3 regions of the Paenibacillus sp. FSL R5-0636 genome follow, and region 1 is predicted to be linked to each of the others. Evidence: riboswitches for the same ligand, from Rfam matches in the RefSeq annotation. Region 1 holds a riboswitch; each other region holds the start of a gene.
What was found. Region 1 has a riboswitch for cyclic di-AMP ahead of MKX34_RS00540 (C40 family peptidase). Riboswitches for the same ligand answer to the same signal wherever they lie in the genome.
Positions count from the first base shown of each region.

Region 2: it holds a riboswitch for cyclic di-AMP, as region 1 does, so the genes downstream of both, MKX34_RS17035 (APC family permease) here and MKX34_RS00540 (C40 family peptidase) in region 1, are expected to answer to the same signal.
Region 3: it holds a riboswitch for cyclic di-AMP, as region 1 does, so the genes downstream of both, MKX34_RS27620 (alpha/beta hydrolase) here and MKX34_RS00540 (C40 family peptidase) in region 1, are expected to answer to the same signal.

Region 1 is NZ_CP150232.1:110,442-118,346, reverse strand. Features, by position in the region: gene MKX34_RS00560 (YwhD family protein) at 1-290, opposite strand, end outside; gene MKX34_RS00555 (M1 family metallopeptidase) at 394-2,400, shown strand; gene MKX34_RS00550 (hypothetical protein) at 2,412-3,242, shown strand; cyclic di-AMP (ydaO/yuaA leader) riboswitch at 3,460-3,598, shown strand; gene MKX34_RS00545 (C40 family peptidase) at 3,656-4,084, shown strand; cyclic di-AMP (ydaO/yuaA leader) riboswitch at 4,447-4,589, shown strand; gene MKX34_RS00540 (C40 family peptidase) at 4,634-5,086, shown strand; gene MKX34_RS00535 (GNAT family N-acetyltransferase) at 5,275-5,766, shown strand; gene MKX34_RS00530 (cytochrome c) at 5,888-6,244, shown strand; gene MKX34_RS00525 (4a-hydroxytetrahydrobiopterin dehydratase) at 6,326-6,613, opposite strand; gene MKX34_RS00520 (hypothetical protein) at 6,842-7,135, opposite strand; gene motA (flagellar motor stator protein MotA) at 7,342-7,905, shown strand, end outside.
Region 2 is NZ_CP150232.1:3,765,854-3,773,758, forward strand. Features, by position in the region: gene MKX34_RS17015 (ABC transporter ATP-binding protein) at 1-780, opposite strand, end outside; gene MKX34_RS17020 (iron ABC transporter permease) at 836-1,870, opposite strand; gene MKX34_RS17025 (iron ABC transporter permease) at 1,870-2,925, opposite strand; gene MKX34_RS17030 (iron-hydroxamate ABC transporter substrate-binding protein) at 3,146-4,153, opposite strand; gene MKX34_RS17035 (APC family permease) at 4,357-6,174, opposite strand; cyclic di-AMP (ydaO/yuaA leader) riboswitch at 6,299-6,458, opposite strand; gene MKX34_RS17040 (disulfide oxidoreductase) at 6,653-7,117, opposite strand; gene MKX34_RS17045 (DsbA family protein) at 7,114-7,830, opposite strand.
Region 3 is NZ_CP150232.1:6,045,877-6,053,781, forward strand. Features, by position in the region: gene MKX34_RS27620 (alpha/beta hydrolase) at 884-1,711, opposite strand; cyclic di-AMP (ydaO/yuaA leader) riboswitch at 1,799-1,985, opposite strand; gene MKX34_RS27625 (hypothetical protein) at 2,306-2,479, opposite strand; gene MKX34_RS27630 (Nif3-like dinuclear metal center hexameric protein) at 2,564-3,334, opposite strand; gene MKX34_RS27635 (alpha-glucuronidase family glycosyl hydrolase) at 3,383-5,437, opposite strand; gene MKX34_RS27640 (endo-1,4-beta-xylanase) at 5,520-6,539, opposite strand; gene MKX34_RS27645 (glycoside hydrolase family 43 protein) at 6,584-7,905, opposite strand, start outside.

The DNA.
Region 1 (7,905 bases):
ATTCCACCATAAAATTGAGCTTCCAATGTACGGTCTACCGCTACCCATACCACCCAAACCTGTCTTCCATTCGGTACGTCTTCACGATTCATGGAAAATTTAATTCCTTTTTCCACTTTGCTCTTGGCATGCATGGCACCGATATCAATAACCGCCACATCACCATCAATAATGACAGGTGAAACGTTGTTGAGATCTATAGAGCCTGCTCCAAAGCCTTTATGTTTACTTTTAGCGTTCACAATATTTAAGGCAATCTGTTTCTTGCCCTCCGGTTGTATGTTGTCCACGAGTGCACACCCTTCCTCTTACGAATAATTTAATTTTAGCTAATAATGCGGCGATTGCAAACATATACATCCCGTAGATGCTTGTCACGGGAGGAATCACACTATGAAGTCACTATCATTAAAGTACATCATCTTTGCGACCCTGGCCATCCTCGCGCTGCTGGGAGGAGGAATATGGGCCTTTTCAGGGGATAGCTCTACAGCTTCTGTTACTAGCTTTGCTTCAAAAGAGGCCAAGTCCTCCAGCGGCACAGCGCCTGCAGCCGTACCACAGCAGGTATTGCCTGAGAGCGCGCCCGTCCCGGCAGAGGAGGCTTTAAGCCAGCGGGTAGTCGAGTATCACATTGATGTCCAGCTTGTTCCTGACACAGAAACCTTAAAAGCTTCTGAGACAGTAACCTGGACACACCCCGGAGTAAAGCCAGTAAGTGATTTATATTTTCACATGTATCCAAATGCATTTGCCTCATCAGATACCACCTTTATGAAGGAATCCGGGGGGACGCTCAGAGGCGACAGTATGCCTGAGAATGGCTTCGGAAATATGACGCTGACCGATCTGCGCACGACAGAAGGAACTTCGCTAATGCAAAGAGTGCAATATGTCCAACCTGATGACGGCAATATCAACGATAGGACGCTCCTAAAGGTACATCTTCCTCAGCCTGTTAATGGTGGGGAAAGTGTAACACTTAAGCTTCAGTATGAAGTCCAGCTGCCCAAAATCTTTGCACGCATGGGTGCTTCAGGCAACTTCGTTATGGCTGGGCAATGGTTCCCTAAGCTTAGTGTATACGAGCCGAGGGGCACACGCGGAGTTAAAGAAGAAGGCTGGGACCTGCATCAGTATCACGGAACCTCTGAGTTTTACAGTGATTTTGGCATCTTTAATGTAACGATTGCCGTCCCTTCCAACTATACGGTGGCTGCGACCGGATTTCCTGTAAAAAATGCCAAGCTCAAACAAGATCAGAAAATATATCAGTTCTACGCCGATGATGTCCACGATTTCGCTTGGGCCGCTTCCCCTGATTTTACAGTAGCTGAGGAAGCCTTCTCTACGCCGGAGGTGCCTGGAGTACGAATTAAGGTGTATCTCGACCCACTACACAAAGATTTAAAAGAGCGTTACCTTCAGGCTGCCAAGGCTGCCCTGACCTACTTCAGCAAATGGTATGGTCCTTATCCCTACTCTACGCTGTCTATTGTCGTCCCACCTAAGGAGGGCAACGGTGCTGGAGGAATGGAATACCCTACCCTTATTACAGCCTTTGGGGCCGCGGATTCTTCTCCAGATACCTCACTTGAAAGAACCGTCATTCATGAAATCGGCCATCAATACTTCTACGGTATGGTAGCCAGTAATGAATTCGAGGAAGCCTGGCTGGATGAAAGCTTCACTTCCTATGCCGAAGACAGACTTATGGAGCAAGAATACGGTATCAAGTCTAATTTGCCTTTACAGGCCAGCCTGGTGACTATACCTGAGCCGTTAAATCTGGAAACGTGGAAATATGCAGGGGCGGATTCCTATAGCCGAAATGTTTATATCCGCGGCAAGCTTGTACTTAAAGATATCGAACGCCAGGTAGGTACCAAAGCAATGAACAACATCATGTCCTCCTACGCTCGTAAGTTCCGTTTCCAGCATCCTGCTACGTCAGATTTTCAGAAAGTCGTTGAGAAGGTAACCAAAAAATCATGGCAGGCCTATTTCGATGATTACATTTATGGTGATGGAGCGCCTGACTTCTCAGTAGATACGATTACTTTTAAAAAAAATAACAGCGGCGATGCTCCAAGCTACGAATCATTAGTGAAGATTTCAAACAAAGGGAGCCATTACGTTGATGTTCCCGTGAAATTCACATTCGCCGACAGCTCTTCGGTGCAGCGGGTCTGGAACGGTGAAGGAGCAGAGACTACGTTTCAATTGTTAAGCGATAAGCCTCTTCTCTCTGCTGAGATTGACCCTGAACATTCCATCTTATTGGAGAGCAAACATCTAAACAACTTTAGGCTGGCGGAAATAGAGCCCAAGACGCTCTCTCGCTGGACATTAAGTGTAACTAAACTACTTGAAACCGTGCTCGGAACTCTTGTCTGGTGAGGTGAATGATTGTGAGAACATCGATAACCCGCGGCTGGCAAAGCATGAAGGAGCAATTTTATATTTTAATTCTGCTCTTCATCTACCGACTGATCTGGGGCTACTTTATGTATGGTTTCATCCGATCTGCTATTATTCCAATTCTACTGCGCTATCCGGATAAAGACGCCGGAGGCAGCGGTATGGGCAGACTGTTGTATTATATCGAGGGACAGTTCAGCTTGAATACGGACCCTGCGATACGCACTTGGTTATGGATGCTTCTGGCGCTTGTTGTCTTGCGACTTCTGCTTTCCCCTTTCATAAGGGCAGGATTGCTGCATGAGCTCCACCAGGAGCGAAAGGGCGAGCGTGGACTGTTCTTTTTCCCTGGCATGAAGATCTATGGACTACCTGTCTTAGTCTTTAGCCTAATCGAATGGGTGCTGACCCTGCTGCCGCTTTACTGGCTTGCTCCAAAAATGTACGGGCTGTTCTTATCCTCTTTGTTTAACTACGCTTTGTTACTTCATTTAGTACCATACGTATTGGCATGGCTTATATATATTTTTATCGTGCGCCTGTTTCTTCTATATATGCAGTTTGGTTACACCGGCGGTACAGGAATGTTCTCCTCACTGATCATCTGCTTGCGGTCACTGATTCCTGCTATAGGTGTTTCCATTGTACTTGGGGCGGGAGGCCTGCTCTTACTGCTAGTGTGCGGACTGACGGGTCTGTTCTGTCCCGGCCTACCGGCACTTATAATACGGCAAATCTCACCACTACCTTCTACGCTCTTAAAAATGTGGGGAATCTCTGCACAATATCATCTATGGCGTAGCAAAGCATTTCCACAATAAATCAACCTTATTTGACATAATAAAAAGGTCCCAATTCCTGTATTCAGGAGCTGGGACTTTTTCTCATTACGGATAACTTAAGAGTATTTGCAAAATCGTAAAAGCTCTGTTACAATAAGTCCTGTGCTATTAGTAACAATTTTGTAATCAATTGAAACGATTCCTACATAACTAAATGTATTTATCGTAAGTGTAACTGTCGAAACGTCATTCTCTGGTGCTTAACACGCCTAATTCCTTTGCACCGGGAAGTGGGGGAACCATATTTTGGGTGAATTGATCTCGCTTTACAGGGATCATAGGGAATCTTCTACCGAACCCTTAAGCTAACCTCGCAGGCCTTGGAAGGAGTACATCTTTTGAAAAGACATAATTTAAGAAAAAAATGCGTCGCTGCGGCGCTAGGACTTGTAATGGCATTATCTATTGGTGGAGGAAGCGCCTTTGCCGACTCTAAAATGGACTCTGTAATCTCAAAGACTATTGGAGTTGCCTATAAAACCGGAGGTACAAGCACTGCCGGATTTGATTGCTCTGGATTTACAAAGTATGTATTCAAGAATGTGGGTCTTACTTTACCTCGTACATCAAAAGCTCAATATAGCGTTGGAACTGCTGTATCCAAAAGCAATCTGCGTTCTGGTGATCTAGTGTTCTTTAACACACTTGGCAATGGAGTATCCCATGTCGGCATTTATGTTGGAAACGGAAAATTCGCACAATCGTCCTCTTCGCGTGGAGTGACCATCACTTCACTCAGTCAGGCCTACTGGGCCAATCGTTATGTTGGCGCTAAAAGAGTAATGAGTACTTCAGCTTATCAAGCTGTAGCCTTCGATTGAAACCTTCCTCACAACTATAACCTCACAATTACAACTATATGAACCTGAATCTGATTATGCCCGTAATCAAATTCGGGTTTTTCTTTATTCCATAATATATTTTTACACTATTAGAGCCCAATTGAAACACGTTTATTTGATAAAAATTGCAATTATATTAAAAATTAGGTCATTATTAACGCTTACATATGCCTTTCTACCGTAAAAATGCCAATTTTTCTGCATTAATATGTTAAAAACGATTGCCAAGCGGCTTTCTGTTTGTTACAATTAGCGCAGTGAGATTTTAGTAACATTTTTGTAATCATTAAGTTGTTATTTACAAAGGTTTTGTCATGTATTGATTACAAGCTAATCCTAATCAACAGTATGAGCCGAGTTTCCTAACTATTAGGAAAACGGGGGAACCAACTTTGGGTGAATTGACCTCCATTATATAGAGGGGTCATAGGGGACCTTCAACCGAACCCTTAAGCTAACCTCGTAGGCATTTGGAAGGGGTATACACTTTTGAAGAAGAAGTTAGCAGCAGCAGTACTAAGCTTTTCCATCATCCTCACCATCGGAGCAGGAAGCGCTTTCGCAGATTCCAAAATGGATAAAGTGATTGACAAGGCCATCGGTACTAAATACGTATCCGGCGGTATATCCACTAACGGATTTGATTGCTCCGGATTTACAATGTATGTGTTTGATAAGATTGGCATTAACCTTCCACACCAATCAGGTTCCCAATATCAAATGGGCACAGCAATCTCCCGTGATGATATAAGAGCCGGAGATCTTGTATTCTTCAATACAAGTGGCAAAGGTGTCTCCCATGTCGGCATTTATGTCGGTGAAGGTAAGTTCGCACACGCTTCTACCTCACGCGGTGTTACGATTAGCTCTCTGAGTGATAGCTACTACGTGAAACGCTACGTTGGTGCCAAGCGCATTATGAGCACAGACGCTTACCAATCGGTTGCTGCTGAATCGGAAGACAATGATGATGTGCAATAAATAACGTACATAGGCTCTTTTCCAAGGTACTCTTGGAGGAGAGCTTGTTTTTTTGTCTTATTACTTATTTACCCCTCTCATAATTTGTAAAACATTCCCCTCATATAAAGTTTCTGAGTCGAACCTCCCCCATTTTGTATATAATTAGTAATATAGCAATGTCCTCGTGAAAGGAGATCGTTGACCTTATGATAAATCCCTCGGTAACTTTTCATGTTGTTCCTATGGAGGCAATTCACGGAGAAGCTATTTGTAAGTGGAGCTATACGCCCCCATATAATATTTATGGCTGGATGCCGTGGGAGCAGATGCAGGCTCTTGGCATCGAGTTTGGTGATCCGCAGCTCCGGGAGGAACAATATATCTCCATATTAAATGAAAATGAGGTTTTGTGCGGATTCGCACAGTTGTTCCCGATGGAAGGAGTCGTCCGTTTAGGAGTTGGGATGCGCCCCGATCTATGCGGCCATGGTTTAGGCAAACTATTCGTAGATGCCATCGTCCAGACAGCGTTGAATCGTTATCCTGATCGTGAGATAGATCTGGAAGTCCTGACCTGGAACCAACGCGCCATTCGAACTTATCAAAAATGTGGATTTACGATTACAGATACGTATGAACGCCGCACACCTACAGGAGACAAACCTTTTTATTGCATGGTCTATGACAAAAGATATTAAATACCAGATATTTCATAAGAATGATTGTATTCTCGTTCATTTTTTTGTCACAAACCCTATGATAACGCTTCACCATAAGCTATAATGTAGGGAGCAGCTTACATAGAAGGGACGAATTGGGATGCAGAAATGGATCATGAGCGGTTTGTTTTTTGCCGCCTGTGCCTTTGCGGTAGTACTCATGTTTACACTTCCGGGTAAAGAAGAGGTAGCAGAAGAAAATAAGCCCACGATGCCGGTAGTTCAACTGGACGCCGCAAAGGCAGAAGCAACCGTGAAAGCCAGCTGTATCACCTGTCACGGCGATCAGCTTCAAGGTGGAGTTGGACCAAGTCTTCAGAATGAAGGCGGTCAGCATGACGCTGAGGAAATCTACAGCATCGTCACCAAAGGACGTGGCCAAATGCCTTCCTTTAAGGAGAAGCTAGCTCCTGAAGAGATCGCCAACGTCGCACTCTGGCTCTCAGAGAAAAAGTAACCAGCCAAGCAACCAAAAACGCCCGTGTATGAGATAGGTGACTATCTGTGCACGGGCGTTTATTTTATGATTTTGGCTAAACTAATGATTTTTTTCAAAGGCTTCATTAAATTCATGCGCCTCTCGAAGATCTAGAGCTGTAATCCCATCTTCTTCATTAGATTTCAGGCGCAGGGTAACTGTTTTATAATCAATCGTAATATGTGGATGGTGATCGAAGGCTTCTGAAATCGTGGCTACTTCATCAACGAACGCAATGCCCTTCATATATTGGCTGAACATATATTTTCGCACCATAACATTATCTTCCAGTTTCCAGCCCTCCAGCTTGGTGATCTCCTCACGCAGTTCCTCTTCCGTAAATAACAATTCGTTTCCTCCCTTACAAAAAATTGCAGTAAAGTGCGTAGTTCCCTTTACTTGTCTTAGGCGTTAAACAAAACATCCCTTAGCTTCTGAGGTCCAAGGGATGTGCCAGGATAAAGGCGATATTTTCGATTAAATGTATTCACAAATCCCAGCGATTATAACTCGGCTTTATCAATTTTAACACGGGCTACTAACTACGGGCAAATTACGTCCAGACGTCTCCTCTGCCTAAATCAAAACTACTGAAGCCAAATCCTCTTCGCCAACTAGAATATTAATGCGGTGCGTGTCCTTATCGTAAATAATTACGCCGCTCCCCACTTCAATCATAGGTTCATTACCCAGCGCGAAGAAAAGATCCTCAGCCAATGCTTCCCATACCTCCAGCTTTGATTCTTGGGGTAGTTCCTGCCACTCGTCCGGATCCATCTCAAAAAATAAATATCCATCGGAAATTCGTCCGACGGCTTCGGTCAAATCGGTTAGAATTTCACCGTAATCTCTACCATGCTTTACACCCACGTATATCACTCCGTTTTCTTCACAGATGAATAATTACTTACCTTATCCATTATAGCCGAAAAAATGACTTCACAAAAAACCGAATGATGTCGATAAATAAGAATATACGTTAATTCGGTTTCGCACAGAGTGCCCTGCCGCTGTTTCAAGGATGATATACGCGGCATTGTCGGAACACATCTTAAATCTCACGGACGAGGTGCAAAATGGAAATTTCAACAATAATTGGTTTAATTTTTGGTTTGGTTGCTGTAATCTGGGGCATGATCCTCAAGCACGCTCCACTTCATGCTTTGGCCACACCCGCTGCTTACGTTATTATCTTGGTGGGTACGGCAGCTTCTATTTTCATGGCCTTTCCTTTCAACGAGGTCAAAAAGATTCCAAGTCTGTTCAAAATGATTTTTATCAAAAAGAAATTAATCAGTAAACCCGAATTAATCACTATGTTCATGGAATGGGCTTCTATCACACGGCGTGAAGGTCTGTTGGCTCTAGAATCAAAGGTCGATGAAATAGAAGATAACTTCCTCAGAAACGGCATGCGGATGATTATTGATGGAAATGATCAGGATTTTGTCCGCGATGTCCTCATGGAGGATATCCACGCCACAGAGGATAGACATAAAGCAGGAGCCCTCATTTTCTCACAGGCAGGTATGTATGCTCCTACCCTCGGGGTGCTCGGGGCGGTTATCGGTCTCATCGCCGCTCTGGCTGATATGAGTGATATGAACAAACTGGCTGCGGCAATCGGGGCTGCCTTCATC
Region 2 (7,905 bases), 3.4 Mb from region 1:
AAGCTCGTAAGGAAGACACAGTGGCACACCCGTACGTGGATCCGGAACGATATCCGCTTCAATTCCAAACACTTCCCGCAATACATCTGGTGTCATAACCTCAGTAGGTGAGCCTTCGCTAACCACAGTACCGGACTTAATCGCTACCATATGCTGCGCATAACGAGTAGCATGATTCAAATCATGCACGACCATGATGATGGTACGACCTTCTTCCTCATTCAGCTTTTGCAATAGCTGAAGAACTTCGAGCTGATGCGCCATATCTAGGAAGGTTGTAGGCTCGTCAAGGAATAAAATATCTGTTTCTTGAGCTAACGCCATAGCGATCCATGCGCGTTGACGTTGTCCACCTGAGAGACGGTCAATAGGGCGATCATGAAAAGATTCCATGCCCGTAACAGAGATGGCGTTGGAGATGATGTTGCGATCCTCAGCGGTCATCGTGCCAAATCCCTTCTGATGAGGGAAACGACCGTAGCTGACCAGCTCAGATACCGTCAGACCGTCAGGAGCCGTTGGGTTCTGCGGTAGAATCGCTAGCTGCCTAGCAACCTCTTTAGTTGAAAAGTTATGGATCGATTTGCCGTCCAGCATTACGGTGCCACTCTTCGGCTTCATAATCCGGGCCATCGTTTTGAGGATTGTAGATTTACCGGAGCCGTTAGCGCCCACTAGTGCGGTGATTTTTCCCGTAGGGATAGACAAGTTCAATCCTTTAACTATAGTAGCCTCTGCATACCCAATACTTAATTCTTCTGTATTCAAACGTTCTGACATGATCTACAACTCCCTTAAAAGTTTTATGGAGCTATGCTCCTAAGTATGAACTAATTTACGCTTTAGACTTGGCGAGTAAATATAAAAAGTAAGGTGCGCCAATAATCGCAACCACAATGCCAGTCGGAACTTCCGCAGGTTGCAACACCCATCTGCCGATGGTATCAGCGGTAATCATAAGAAGCGCCCCTGTCAAAGCACTAGCAGGCAATAACACCTGATGACGGGGTCCCACGAGCCTGCGAGCCAGGTGTGGTGCTATCAGGCCGACGAAGCCAATACCTCCGCTTACTGCGACGCAGGAGCCGGCAAGCGCTACGGCTGTTACCAGAAGGAGAATACGTTCCTTCTCCACACGCATTCCTAGACCTAATGAAGTATGGTCCCCTAGATTCAATACATTTAGAACCCGGGCTTTATAGAAGGCGAACGGTAACAGAATCGCGATCCAAGGCAGCAAAGCAAGGACGAATCTCCAATCCCCACCCCATATTTTCCCGGCGATCCAAGTAGCTACAAATTGATAATTATTAGGATCAAGCGTAAGTGCCAATACAAGCTGGCAAGCATTGATTCCTGCAGCGACCGCAATCCCGATAAGGATCAGCCTTGTAGGAGACAGACCATCTGCCTTCCGGTAGGCAAGAATATAGATTAAAGCTGCGGTCAGGCCAGCCCCACCAAGCGCTAGGAGAGGCAAGACAAATACCGGAGCTGCTGTTGTAGCCGGAAAGAACGAGATAAAAATGATTACAGCAAAACCTGCACCAGCACTTATGCCCAGCGTAGCCGGTTCGGCGAGTGCATTACGTGCGAGACTTTGTAGAATACAGCCTGATACTGCAAAGCCCGCTCCAACTAACAATGAAATTACGATGCGGGGTAATCTGAAATCAAATAAAATAAGCTTTTGCTGATGTGTTCCATCACCCAGCAGTGTATGTAATACCTCCAGTGGGGATAGACGCATAAACCCTGTATTCATACTGACTATAAACACCACGACGATCAGTATAGCAAGGAGCGATAACACCGTTAGGGCGCGTGTACGGCGTTCTTTTTCATCTGGAGTAAGGGTTATTTTGGGCATTACAGCTCCCCCTTCCGCTTACTCGCTAAATAAATAAAGAAAGGTACGCCGATGATGGCAATTAAGGCTCCTAGCGGTGTCTCATACGGTGCATTTATCATTCTTGCGGCAATATCTGCAAAGATAATCAATAAGCTCCCCAGAACAGCCGAGCAAGGTATAATCCAGCGGTAGTCCACTCCAACGAAATAACGTGTAACATGTGGAATAATTAGTCCTATAAAAGCAATCGGGCCAACCGTTGAAACCGCACTTCCAGCTAAGATAACCACAACAATCATACATGCCAACTGAACTAACCTTGTCCGCTGCCCCAGACCAACCGCAACTTCTCTTCCTAAGCTGAGCAATGTAACGGATCGTGATAACATCATCGCTGCAATTAAGGCCACGGCCACCCAAGGGAATATAATCTTGATCTGAGTCCAGCTAGCTCCCCCCATCCCACCGGCTAACCAGAAGGCTATATCCTGAGATAAGTTGAAAAGAATAGCTACTCCCTGACTAATAGCAACCAATAAAGCACTAACTGCCGAACCTGCTAGTGTCAATCGCAAGGGGGTCAGGCCATTAAAAGAAAGCGAACCGATTCCGAATACGATAAAAGAGGCCACAGCGGCACCGATAAAGCAATACAACATTAGTGAAGTGAATGAGAGTGAGGGTGCAAAAGCAAATACTATTGCCAGCGCTACTCCTGCTCCTGCATTCAAGCCTAACAGCCCTGAATCCGCAAGCGGGTTTCTTGTCATCCCCTGCATGATAGCCCCTGCTACTGCGAAGCAAGCACCGACTAAGGCGCCAGCAATAGCACGTGGAAATCGCAGTTCTCTGATCACCTGATGTTTTTGTAAATCTGGATTGAAATGAAATATAGCTTCCCATACTGTAGCTAACTTGATATCTGCCGCACCCACTGAAACCGAAAGTGCCAATCCGAAGGCAATAGCAGCAAGTCCAAAAATAAGAATACCAATGGCAGCTGCCGGTCGGGTATGTAAAGCTTTTTTGGGTTCATTTTTAATACGATTTGCGAAATCTGAGGGTGAAACCATGGGTTGTCTCCTTATTCAATAGTTACAATGGTTTATATGATAACAACAATCATTCTCATTATCGCAAAAATATTTATGTTGTACAATTGCAGGAACGATTTTTCCGTACTATGGGATTGGTTTATAAAAAAATGGTGCAGATCTTTGTATCCCGAGATACTTGATCTGCACGCCCTTCCCCACCGAAATGATCAGTCTCATTCATGGTGAATTACGACTTTTATTTCACAAGACTTTTTAGCACATCGTCAATGATTTTGCTGCCAGCGTTCGCACCACTGTAAAGCCAGCTGCTTGTTGAGCTCATTTCATGCACATTTCCAGCTTTCACAGCTGGGATGCCCTTCCAAATTGCACTATCTAAGATCTCCGAACCCTCAGTCTTATCACTATTTACAAGGAAAATATGATCTGCAGTCAGCTCAGAAAGCTTCTCTAGCGAGATCGGATTCCAAGTTGCTCTTGTTCCTACTGGGATCTCTGTTACTAAGTTAGGAAGCTTTACGCCAAGGTCTGTATATAATACAGCACCACTGCTGCGGGTTTCGTCTACAATATAGAAGTTTTTTTGCACCAACCATAGAATAGCCGCGGACTCTTGTCCAATAGCTCCTGCAAGCTGTTCTTTCGCAGCCGCTGCTTTAACATCATAATCTTTAATGGCTTTTTCTGCTTCAGGGGTTTTGTTCAAAATCTCACCAATCTTGAGCAAAGATTTGCGCCAATCTTGATTTAGTTCATCCCCAATTACATAAGTGGGTGCAATCTTATTCAACTGATCGTAAATCCCGTTCTGAACAGAAGACTCCGATGGGATGATAATAAGATCCGGAGCAAAGCTGGTTACAGCCTCTAACGGAAGATCGTAACTAATTGTAGGAACATCCTTCAATTCAGTGGCCAGATAATCCTGAACGCCATTTGTAACTGACCATTGAGCTACTGGAGTCACACCCAGAGTTACCAATGAGTCTTCCAAATATGAACCCAGGACGCGCTGTGGATTAGCCGGAATCGTTACTTCATGGCCCATTGAATCTGTTAATGTCTTAGGAGCAGCAGGTGCCTCTGTAGATTCTGCTGTAGGAGCTGTTGTAGGCGCTGTTCCTGCATTTGATGAACTTTCAGCATTATTATTACCACAAGCGGAAAGTAATAGCGTCATCACTATTAGTCCGCTCATTGTCACTTTCATGCTTCCTGATCTTTTTCTGTTAAGCCAAAACATTAAAAACCCTCCTATATGTAACTGCTTTGATATTCAAAGGTGATCTTTACCTCTGCTTCACCTTTAAATGATATTGATTCTCATTCTCTGTGTCAACATATAAATTTCAAATTCTGTGGATTTGCAACAATTTCCTTCATATAAAATACAAAAGAGGTTATATTCCGAACATTCCGGATATAACCTCATCTTTAATCTTCTACTTATTTATTTAAATGATAAGGGACAGTCGCTACTACAACGTCCTTTTGATTCATTAGATACGAGCGGATTAAAAAGCTGGTCTGATTATGAAGCACGGCTTGCCACCAATGTTTGGTAATAAACTGTGGAATCAGAATCGTGATGTGATCCGTCGCAGCTGTCTTCCACTCAACCGTATCGATAAACTTCACTAACGGACGAATGATACTACGATATCTGGAACGAAGTACAATCAGGCGTACGCCTGGATTCCATTCCTCCCACCGTTGCTCCATCTTATGAATGTCTTCTTCATCAAAGCCTACATACACAGCAACAACATTATCTGTTAGAGACTTCGCATAGCTGATGGAATGTAATACGGCACGTGTAACCCCTGCAACAGGAACAACTACAGTACTTCCTTTAATTATAGGTTTATCAGTAGCCGGACATATACGCAGTTGATCCGCAGTGTTCAAATAGTGCTTATGAATACGGTGGAACACGAACATTACAGCAGGTAAGAAAATGAATGCCATCCATACGCTCGAGAATTTAGTAATGATAAATATAAGCGTAATCGTCAATGTAGTCAGCATACCGATGGTATTTACAACAAATCTTTTCACCCATCCAGCAGGTCTTGTTTTGATCCAATGCACCATCATCCCCAGTTGGGATAAGGTAAAAGGAATGAACACGCCTACCGCATAAAGTGGAATCAAACCTTCCGTATTCCCATGGAATGCAGCCACAAGTATGATAGACATAACTCCTAGAAAAATAATCCCGTTTGAGAAGCCCAGGCGGTCACCACGGACCATAAATGCGTGTGGCAGATATTTATCTTTTGCAAACATAAAGGCAAGCAGCGGAAACGCTGAATATGCTGTATTAGCTGCCAAGAACAAAATCACTGCTGTAATCCCTTGAATGAAAAAGTACAATCCGCCACGGCCAAAGGTCGATTCAGCGATCTGAGAGACAACCGTAGCCTTTTCATCTGGCACAATACCATACCAATACGCCAGCACAGTGATTCCGGTAAACATAAAGCCAAGGATAAGTCCCATGATCATTAGCGTCTTGGCTGCATTTTTCTCAGCCGGTGCTTTAAAGTTTGGGATCGCATTAGATACGGCCTCAACCCCCGTTAGGGCTGAACAACCAGAGCTAAACGCTTTTAATAGTAGAAACAAACTTACATTAGATACGGCGCTGCCTATTTCAGGAACATTCGCATGCGCGCCACCCATTGCATATTTAACGATACCGGAGATAATCAGAACAACAATCGAAACCACAAACAAATACACTGGAATTGCGATGAACGAAGCCGATTCAGTCACTCCGCGAAGATTAATGATTGTTAATAGAACGATAACAGATACAGCGATGAGAACAGTATGATTATGAAGACTTGGAAAAGCCGATGTGATCGCATCCGTCCCTGCCGAGGCACTAACCGCTACGGTAAGAATGTAATCCACCAATAATGAACCCCCAGCGAGCAGCCCTGTCGGAATACCAAGATTGCTCTTGGCTACGATATAAGCTCCGCCTCCTTGCGGATAAGCAAAAATCGTCTGCCGATAGGATAAAATCAAGATGGCCAGCAGGCCCAATACGGCTAATGCAATTGGCAGGGAATACCAGATGGCAGTAAACCCGGCAGCCACCAGTACAATCAGAATTTGTTCCGTTCCGTAGGCTACAGACGAGAGCGCATCAGAAGACAGGACAGCCAGTGCTTTAACCTTGGATAACTTTTCATGATCGAGTTCATTCGACTTCATCGGACGTCCGATCAATAGTCGTTTTACCTTGCTTACCATGGTGGATACAGTTCCTTTCTTTGGGAGCTGAAACGGAATTTCCGTGCGCTGTTTTCATTGGTGGATTTCATAAATGCAGACACAAAAATAAGCATACGGAAATGATCCGCATGCTTATGCATGGTCATTTTCCCACCTTGCTTACGAGGTTAGCTGGCGGATTCGGGCTGTGGTTATAGCCCTACGGTACAGGTCTGTTCGACCCGGTTCCGATTCACCCCATTGGCATGAATGCCAAGTTTGGTTCCCCCGTTTTTCCTAAGAAAATTCAGCGCATATTCAACTTCTCACAAGGTCTAATATTAGTCTACAAAGTGCCTACAGTAAAGCGTTGAAAAAAATGAAAAAAGAATGAAAAAACATCCAATAAGCTCAAATATAGCGTCTTATTGGATGCTCTCTTTCATTATCTTCAATTATCCCTCTAGCCCGTGATTTTAATACCTTTTCAGCTTTTTTGTAACTTCCAAAGCGAAAACTAAAATCCTAAGCTCTCCTCTGCATCTACTTCAATCATTTCTTCTTCCTTACGTCCATACCAAAGAAGGAGACTAATTAGAGCAAAAGCGATTAAAGCTAACAAAGGAATCGTAATAAATCCGAAGTAGTTCAAGTAATCTTTATTACAAGGAACACCAATTGTACAAGGTAGAACTTTACTTAACGCTGGAATCTTCTGTTCCGCATAATGATAGATTGAGATACTGCCACCAATCAAACTTAATGGAAGCACATAAGGAATGATGCGCTTATCTCCACGGAAAGTGGCAATTCCCAACAAAAATAACTGCGGATACATAAAAATCCGCTGAAACCAGCAAAGCTTACAAGGTTCATATTTCAAGACTTCACTTAAATACAAGCTACCAGCTACAGCAACCAAAGAGACAAACCAGGCCAGATAGAGGCAGTTACGCTTGCAAAAAGATAGGAATTTTGTCACTTTGCCTCCACTGCTTTTGCGGCGGCGTTAATTTCAGATGTAATCGCTTCAATATCGAAAGGTTCAGCCGTTTTCACCCCATTAATGTAGAGCGAAGGCGTAGTTGTCACGCCTGCGTCAGTTGCCAACTGAATGTCTTTCTTCAGCTCATCTGCATAAGTTTTCTCTTGGATGTCTTTACGCAACAGATCGTAATCGATCGCTAATTTCTCTTTTTCAGCAAGGCTTATCAAGAAATCCTCAGTGGCCCATTCGTCGCTCTCATCCCCTTGCTGCGCATATACAGCATCATAGAACTTCCAGAATTCATCCTTATTCTGATGGTATACAGACAATGCAGCTAGTGAAGCTGTCTCAGAGTCAGGACCAACGAAAGCCATATTTACAAAGTAAAGAGCTGCTTTTCCCTCGTTGACAAAATCTTGAACAATTTTCGGTTTCATGGAGCCAGCAAACTGGGAACAAGCTGGACATTTGAAATCGCCAAATTCAACAAGCTTAACAGGTGCATCCTCATTACCAATCCTAGGTAGCTCACTGTAATTGAATTCTACCGGTTCTCCTGTAGAGACATTCTTTGCTGCATCTTTCGAAGCTAACATAAACAATCCAACAAAAATGATAACTACTACAGCTATTGAACTAATAACTAAAATTCTCGTTTTCTGCTTCTGTTGCTCCTGTTCTACCCGTCGTTTCTCTTGTTTGCTCAACTGGGGAACATTTGGACTTTTTTTAGGTTTACTCAAGGAGAATTCCTTTCTGTCCTCTAGGGACTAATGTAGTTT
Region 3 (7,905 bases), 1.1 Mb from region 1:
TTACAATCACTACTTAGGGTCTACCGTTCTCTCCCACGTCGGGTCAGCAGCTTATTACGCCCCTTCTATACACTTACCATCACTACTTAGGGTCTACCGTTCTTTCCCACGTCTGATGCGCTGCTTACTACGCCTCCCTCCATACTCTTACCATCACTACTTAGGTCTACTGTTCTTTCCCATGTCGGGTGAGACGCTTACTACGCCCCTTCTATACTCTTACCTTCACTACTTAGAGTCTACTGTTCTTTCCCATGTCGGGTGAGACGCTTACTACGCCCCTTCTATACTCTTACCTTCACTACTTAGAGACTACTGTTCTTTCCCACGTCGGGTGAACTATATTTGATGCTGTGGTAGGGTAGGGACATTAAGTGGCGTTCTAGGTACAATATGCTTGTAAATGTTCAACATCCACCGGTTAGTAAAATACCAAAGGCTGGCTCATTCGTAGATTTCACTACTGATGAGCCAGCCTTTAGTTAGATATCCATTATATTAGGGAAATCCTCCCTAATATTCATCGATAATCGTTTTAAAATAAGGTTTTTAGGGAAATCCTCCCTAAAAATTCATGCAAATACCCATTTATGGCTAAAAACACCCTATTATTAGGGAGGATTTCCCTAATCCACGTTCTAGGAGCCATAATTCCCTTCACTTTAGGGAGAATTTCCCTAATCCACGTTCTAGGAGCCATGCTTTCTATCACTTTAGGGAGAATTTCCCTAATTCACGTGCTAGAAGCCATAATCCCCTTCACTTTAGGGAGAATTTCCCTAAAGTTCTACCCAGAAAGACGTCCCATAGCCAGCTCATGCTCCCTGGCTATGGGACGCCTTTTTCCACTTAAACGCTTCGCTTGTAAAGGTCTCCCTATAGATCAGCTAATCTGCTGACTGCCCTGCTGCTTCTCTAAGAAACGTTGAAGAATCGCATTGAATTGCTCCGGCTGGCACAGATTACTTGGATCTAATGCGTTCGGAATAATCGCCAACTGCGCATGTGGCAGCTGGGACACCATTTCCTTCATACAATTCACTCCAAATTCATTAAAGTCCCCTACAATACATAAAGCAGGACGTTTAAAAGCCTTTAAGCATCTGGTGTAATCAACATGGCTTGTAGCCAGTCTTTGCCGATATAGCTCCCGGGGACGTTTGTCCAGCAGCCCTCTTCTAATCTCATTGTAGGCCAGACTCCAGCGCTCTCGGTACATCATCCGAATCGAAGGCAACACCAGCTCGCTTGGGAGATAATACATTAGCAAACTGCAATATGCTGCCATAGTTTGTATTTTCCCTACAATTGTTGATCCGTGAGTCCTACAGAAGCTGTCTGCGACCACAATTGCTTTTACACGCTCAGGATATTGTTTGGCAATATGCTGAACGACTAAGCCACCATAGGCGATTCCTACAAAAACTGCTTCACGAATACCTAGGTCATTCAACAGCATAATCAGATCCAGACATTGCGTCTCAATAATCTCATGTGGGGCCTCCAGCAGTTTACCAGACTTACCATTCCCCCGTAAATCGCACAAAATCACTTTATATTTATCGGAAAAATACTCCAGCTGTGGTTTGAACATACTGTGTGTTAATCCATGTCCATGGATAAACACAACCGGAGTGCCAGTTCCATTGATTTCATAATAGAGCGAAGTTCCGTTCAGTTTAGCGATAGGCAAAGGTAACACCTCTTTCATAATAAATTCTACGTCTATATCTGCTTAAAAACGCAGCAAAAAACCACAGAGGGATTCTCTGTGGCTATTCATCACTAAACACGCCATTCATCCTCTCTCCATACGCTTACGAGGTTAGCTGTCGGATTCGGGCAGTGAGAGTTGCCCTACCTGCAGGGATGCATGTTATGCACCCGGAACAGGATTCACCCCATAACCAGTGCCGACTCTCACATCGGCTGCCAGTTGTTGGTTCCCCCGCTTTCCAGAAACGGAAATTAAGCGGATTGCTTATGTAATTGTAAATTTAAGATAATTGTCAGTTCTGAGATGAATCATACTCTTGTAAGGTTTGCTTGTAAAGGAGGGCTCTGGTCAAAATAATGTTGAAAGCAATGCTTTTCATTTCATATTGAGCATACTCTTCATTTTCTCTTTCTTTTGCTCTTGTTTACTCGTTTTATTTAAGAAAATGGCTCTGAACCAAGCCAAACGGAGGTTAAAACACCAGTACTTTCTATATAAAGGCCATCCTTTTCACTGGAGATATGAAAAAAGCTAAGCAGAATCAGAGATATTCCCCTGTCCACTTAGCTTTCTCTTACAATACTATGGCTACAAAAGATCGGCGTTTTTCAATGCATGCTCCCAGCTTGGAAAAAAGAACAGCGCACTTCTCATAAGCTCAGGATCGCTCTGCTTTACTTGTTTTTTACTGATCGAGCTTCCGTCGCTTTGCAGCTTTTTGATCCGACTTAATACTTCATCAGCCTCCAAAGGAATTTCCATTGAAACACTCCTTTCTCAGTGACCTGTTTCCCTTCATTTTCTCCATAATATGTTTATTTATTCCGTACTCTTTATTTCCCCAGATTAAACCATCTGATAGATGGGTTGTTCAGCAATGAACCGGCTAGGAAGCATGGGATATTTGTCTGCTAAGATTTCAGCTAAATATTTCATTCCCGGCGCTTCACTCTCCGCATGACCTAACATGATGAGCGCTTTAGATCTGCCTTGGTGCCCTGCATCCCGCACATATTCCGGAGTCTCCCACTCTGGTCCCTCTCCAGCAATAATTAAATCAAGATTGTGATCATTAAAATGCGGAATAGCCATCGTCACGCCTCCTCTGTAACCTACTAATATCCCTACGCGTTTGCAGGACAGAGACAGGTCACCAGCAGCGCGTACATAAGAGATCCCTAGCTTACTTTTAATATACTGAGCAGCTTCCAGTACAGTCATAGCAGGAATAGTGAGAATCGTAGCAGCTGCTTGCTGCTCTTCCACGTATGCGGACCAATCTAGTTCTCGCAGCAAACCCACCATAATTCCATCCGGCTTTTGCCGATGCCAATAATCATGATAACGAAAAATAGCAATTTGGGAATGTTCGATCAGACTTTTTTTCGCATGATAAACCGGATCACCTTCTAACCACTCGCTCGCCGCATGATGGCTATAAAATACACCTTCATGCGTGATCAGCAAATTGGCTCCTAACGCTATTGCTTGCTCCACAACATTTTGTGTGGCAGAGAAGGCCGTAATAATCCCTGTGACTTCAGTTTCCGGTTCCCCTGGGTTCAGAATATCGACAGTGCCTTCTACCTGTTCCACAGTTCCCATTAAATCTTCCATAATCGCTCTAATCGTGAGGCTCACTATCATCATCCCTCGATTCGAAATCTAATAAATCTTTCTGCCTTTAAGATCCTCAATTCCGCTCTTGCGGTAAAAATACGTATTGATCCGATCTCTCCATTCCTGCGCATGCTCTGCTTGCTCTTCAAGACGTTGCTTCACTTGCATATACAATCCACTATCCACGCTGCCTTCAAGTGATTCCCATGTCGCTAGAAGCTGTGCAGCCTGCTCTGCCCCCTCGAAATGAGTATCGTAAATATGTTGTATAACCGTTTGCCCCGATTGCAGAACATGCGTGTATGGAACATGATGAAAGAACAGCAACAGCTCTTCTGGACAAGACGCTAGATTCTCATAGTTTGATGCATTAAGACCCATATACTGTCCACTATAACCCGTTCCCGATTTGACTGAACGATCCACACCAATGCCTTTATGATCCGCATAATGGTACGTTCCCCACTTGGCGTATTCATACCCATCCACATTCGGCCCATAATGATGATCCGGATTAACCATCCAACCCACACCTAATGGAGCTGTGTAAGATTCGTAAATCCTCCATGAGTCCATCAACATCCCGCGAATAGCAGCCACTAGACCTTCATCAGTGCCAAAGGTAAGCCGAATCCATTCCTCAGCTATTTCTTTTGCCGTCAGCTCCGGATTCCAAATTAATCTTCCATATCCATACAGATTAGCTTGAGCTAACCCATGCCCCGTCCAGTTCATGTCATCTCCAACATTAGTTACAGCAGCCACACCATTATACTTATTTCCCCACACCGATCCGTCCACAACATGTTTCACAAGCGTAGTTTGCCCTTTGGCATAAGTATTGAAATCAAGGACTTCTTTCCACTGTGGAACAAGATAACAGAGATGCCGCTGCTGCCCCGTATATTCTTGAGCAATCTGAAACTCCATCAGATGACTGGTATGTTCCAGTGCGCCAAACAGCGGAGATACCGGTTCTCTGACTTGAAAATCCATCGGTCCATTCTTGATTTGCAGCACTACATTATCATTAAATCGGCCATCCAATGGTTTGAAATGATCATATGCCGCTCTGGCCCGATCTGTCTTACGGTCACGCCAATCCTGCTTGCAGTTATATACGAAACAACGCCAAATCACGATTCCGCCAAACGGCTCCAGTGCTTCTCCCAGCATGTTGGCGCCATCTGCATGGTCACGCCCGTAAGTGAATGGTCCTGGTCGATTTTCTGAATCCGCTTTGACCACAAACCCGCCAAAATCAGGTATCGCCCGATAAACCTCACTAGCCTTATCTTTCCACCATTGCCGCACCGCTGAATCCAGTGGATCAGCTGTCTCCAATGCTCCGATCTGTATCGGGCTGGCGAAGTTAGCACTGAGGAATAGCTTAATTCCGTATACGCGGAATATTCCTGCAATTAACGCGATATCAGGCAAATATTGCTCCGTTATAAATAGAGATTCAAGCTCATGAACATTCACATTGTTAATCGAAATCGCGTTGATCCCCACAGAGGACATCAATCTGGCATAATCACGCAGCCGCTTTGTATCGTTAAGAAATTGATTGGACTCGTAAAAAAAGGACCGTCCAGCATAGCCACGTTCAATACTGCCATCAAAATTATCCCAGTGATTAATCATTCGCAGGCCGTTCACCGGACTCATAGACAAATTCAGAGCGTCTATTTCGCTTTCTGTTCCTATCAGCCGTAAAAGATGGAATACGCCATACAATATTCCAACAGGCGTTGAAGCACCGATAGCGATACATTTCTCAGCAGCGTTTGTACGTATAAGGAAACCTTCAGCACCCAGTGAATCGGTTCGCTCTCCTGCGAATACTCTACCAATTAACGGATTCCCCCCTTGGAAGGTTCCTATAACGATACACGGTCCTTCTGATTGCGCTGTGAGCAGTGGCGCTTTGCCCAGCATAGAGGTCATCCCCTGTATGAATTCCGCGGCTGCCGCCTGAATCGTTTCGTTGTCCTCCGTTACAACCAGCTCACCACACCAATTTGTATATTGATTGTATAGAGATCCAGATTTCAGCTGGCCATAGTTGAGCCAAGCCTCATAAGCGGTATTTGTCATGTATATTCCTCCCGTATAAATAACCCGCCCTGGATTGAAAAGGACGGGTTCATAATTCGCAAGCTTGAGCAGGTTACCCGCTCTATGATTTGGTGACAGCGTTAAGCAATTGGTGATAAGCCGGCTTAGGATTATGCTGCTCATCGAATAGAAATGGCCAATTTTTCCGTCCCCGAACAGGGAAGCCGTCCAGCCATGTATAGTCATCCGCTGCTCCCCAGAAAGTGACTGAGCTAATCACGTCGCGGTATTCTTTCAACAGAGCAAACATCGCTTCATACCGCTCTGCCTGCAGCTCGAGCAGTTCGGCAGGTGCAACCTTTAAATCCATTCGTTTGTCATCGAAACGGAACATGGACACATCCAGCTCTGTCAATTGGAGCTGAAGCCCTAAAGATGCATACTTCTCAATAGCAGCACGTATTTCATCTAAGTCCGGATCGTATAGATTCCAGTGCGCTTGCAATCCGACGCCATGGATCGGTACTTCCTGTTCCAGCAGCGACTTCACCATTTTATAGATTTTGTCGCGCTTAAGGGGATTAGACTCGTTATAGTCGTTGTAGAATAACAAAGCCTTTGGATCGGCTTCATGAGCGAATTCAAACGCTTTGCCGATAAACTCCGGTCCGACAATATCCAGCCACTTTGACTGGCGAAGAAGTTCTTCTCCTTCATCTGCAATAACTTCATTTACAACATCCCAAGCATAGATATCTTCCTTGTAACGCCCAACCACGGTCTGAATATGTGATTTGAGCCGTGCAAGCAATGTCTCTTTGCTTACACGCCCGCCCATCTTATCCTCAAACAACCAGTCCGTAGTCTGGTTGTGCCAGACTAAAGTATGCCCACGCATAGCCATATGATGTTTTCGGGCGAAGGCAACCAACTGATCTGCTAGTTTAAAGTTATAAATGTCTTCAAGCGGATGCAGACTTTCAAACTTCATCTCATTTTCAGCGGTAATGCTATTGAAATGATAGGCGAGCAAATGCTCCTGTGATTGTATCGTCAACGGGTTAACGGCTGCGCCAATTTTGAAATCCTCAGCAAATATTGTTTTTAGAGCAGGTTCTGTGTAATCACTAGCTTGTCTCAACAAGTTCCCTCCTGACAAACGCATTTATATCAGTATTCGAATAATTAAGACTGATAATCGAACCAATCGAAGTAGGCAGGCACCTCAGCCACCTTGCCATGACCTGTTGCATATAAGCCGATAAGTACACCCGTAAATCCATTTCCTTTTACAGCTTGAGGGGATAATGGATACGCTGCTGCTGTTGATAGCTTATTCCACTCCTGCCCATCCAAAGAATACAGGAAGCTGTATTCGTTAAGCTCAGCCTTAGCTTTCAAATAAATTCGCTCGGCAGTAGTTGGAATCTCTGCCGCTGTATGGGTTATTCCATCCATGGTCACATGAGCTGTAATCACTCTTTGGCCGTTTTTTTGAACAAGTCCAATTTCATAATGAGCGTTCTCATCTAATCTGGCGCAAAGTCCAGCCTCCACATCAGCAATAGATGAAGGCATTTCAAGCAGTGTGCTCCATTCTGCTGAAGTATTCTGCTGTCTTCTGCCTACAAAAGCCACTTGGCCTACTTCACTGAGATCTTTCGGTTGTCCTCGAAGAGATAACCATCCCTGCCGTTCGTTTAAGGACCAGCTTCCCTCAGCCGGATTCCGCAGAAAGGCTAATCCCAGCGGCAATACATGTTCATCAAAATCATATCTTCCACTAGTCTCAGGTTTTGGTGATTGACCAGGTACACGTGAAACCTTCATTTCCAGTCCGACAGTGTCTTCATTATTATCGATCATCGGCCATCCGTCTTCAGTCCAGTTTACGGGAGCAAGGAAAGTCTCTCTTCCAAGCACAGTAAATTTTGCATCTACTAGTCTTACTCCAAGGAATACGGCCCACCAATCCCCGTTACGATCCTCAATCAAATCGGCATGCCCTAAATACTGAATGGGATTATCAGTACCGCTGTGCGTCAATATCGGATGCGGCAATCGTTCAAATGGTCCATAAGGAGAGGAGCTGCGGCCAATGATCTCCCGATGTTCCTTTGCCGTTCCTCCTGAAGCCGTCATGATATAGTACATTCCATTTATTTTGTACAAATGGGGGCCTTCCGTCCAAGGTCCACCATCCCCGGTCCAGATGACAACAGGTTCTGTTAACGCTGCTCCCGTAGCAATATCTATCTCATATTGGATGGCATGGGAGTCATAATCTGCCCCCTGCTGGGTGGTTACATAAACCTTTCCATCCTCATCAAACATTAGAGAAGGGTCAATTCCTCCATAAGGAATACTAATCGGATCTGACCACAGACCCGCAGGATCCGTAGCCGTAACATAGAAATTCCCTTTCCCGTGTATTTCGGTCGTTATCATGTAAAACGTTCCTTCATGATACCGGATCGTTGGGGCAAATATCCCTCCAGAGCTCTTGC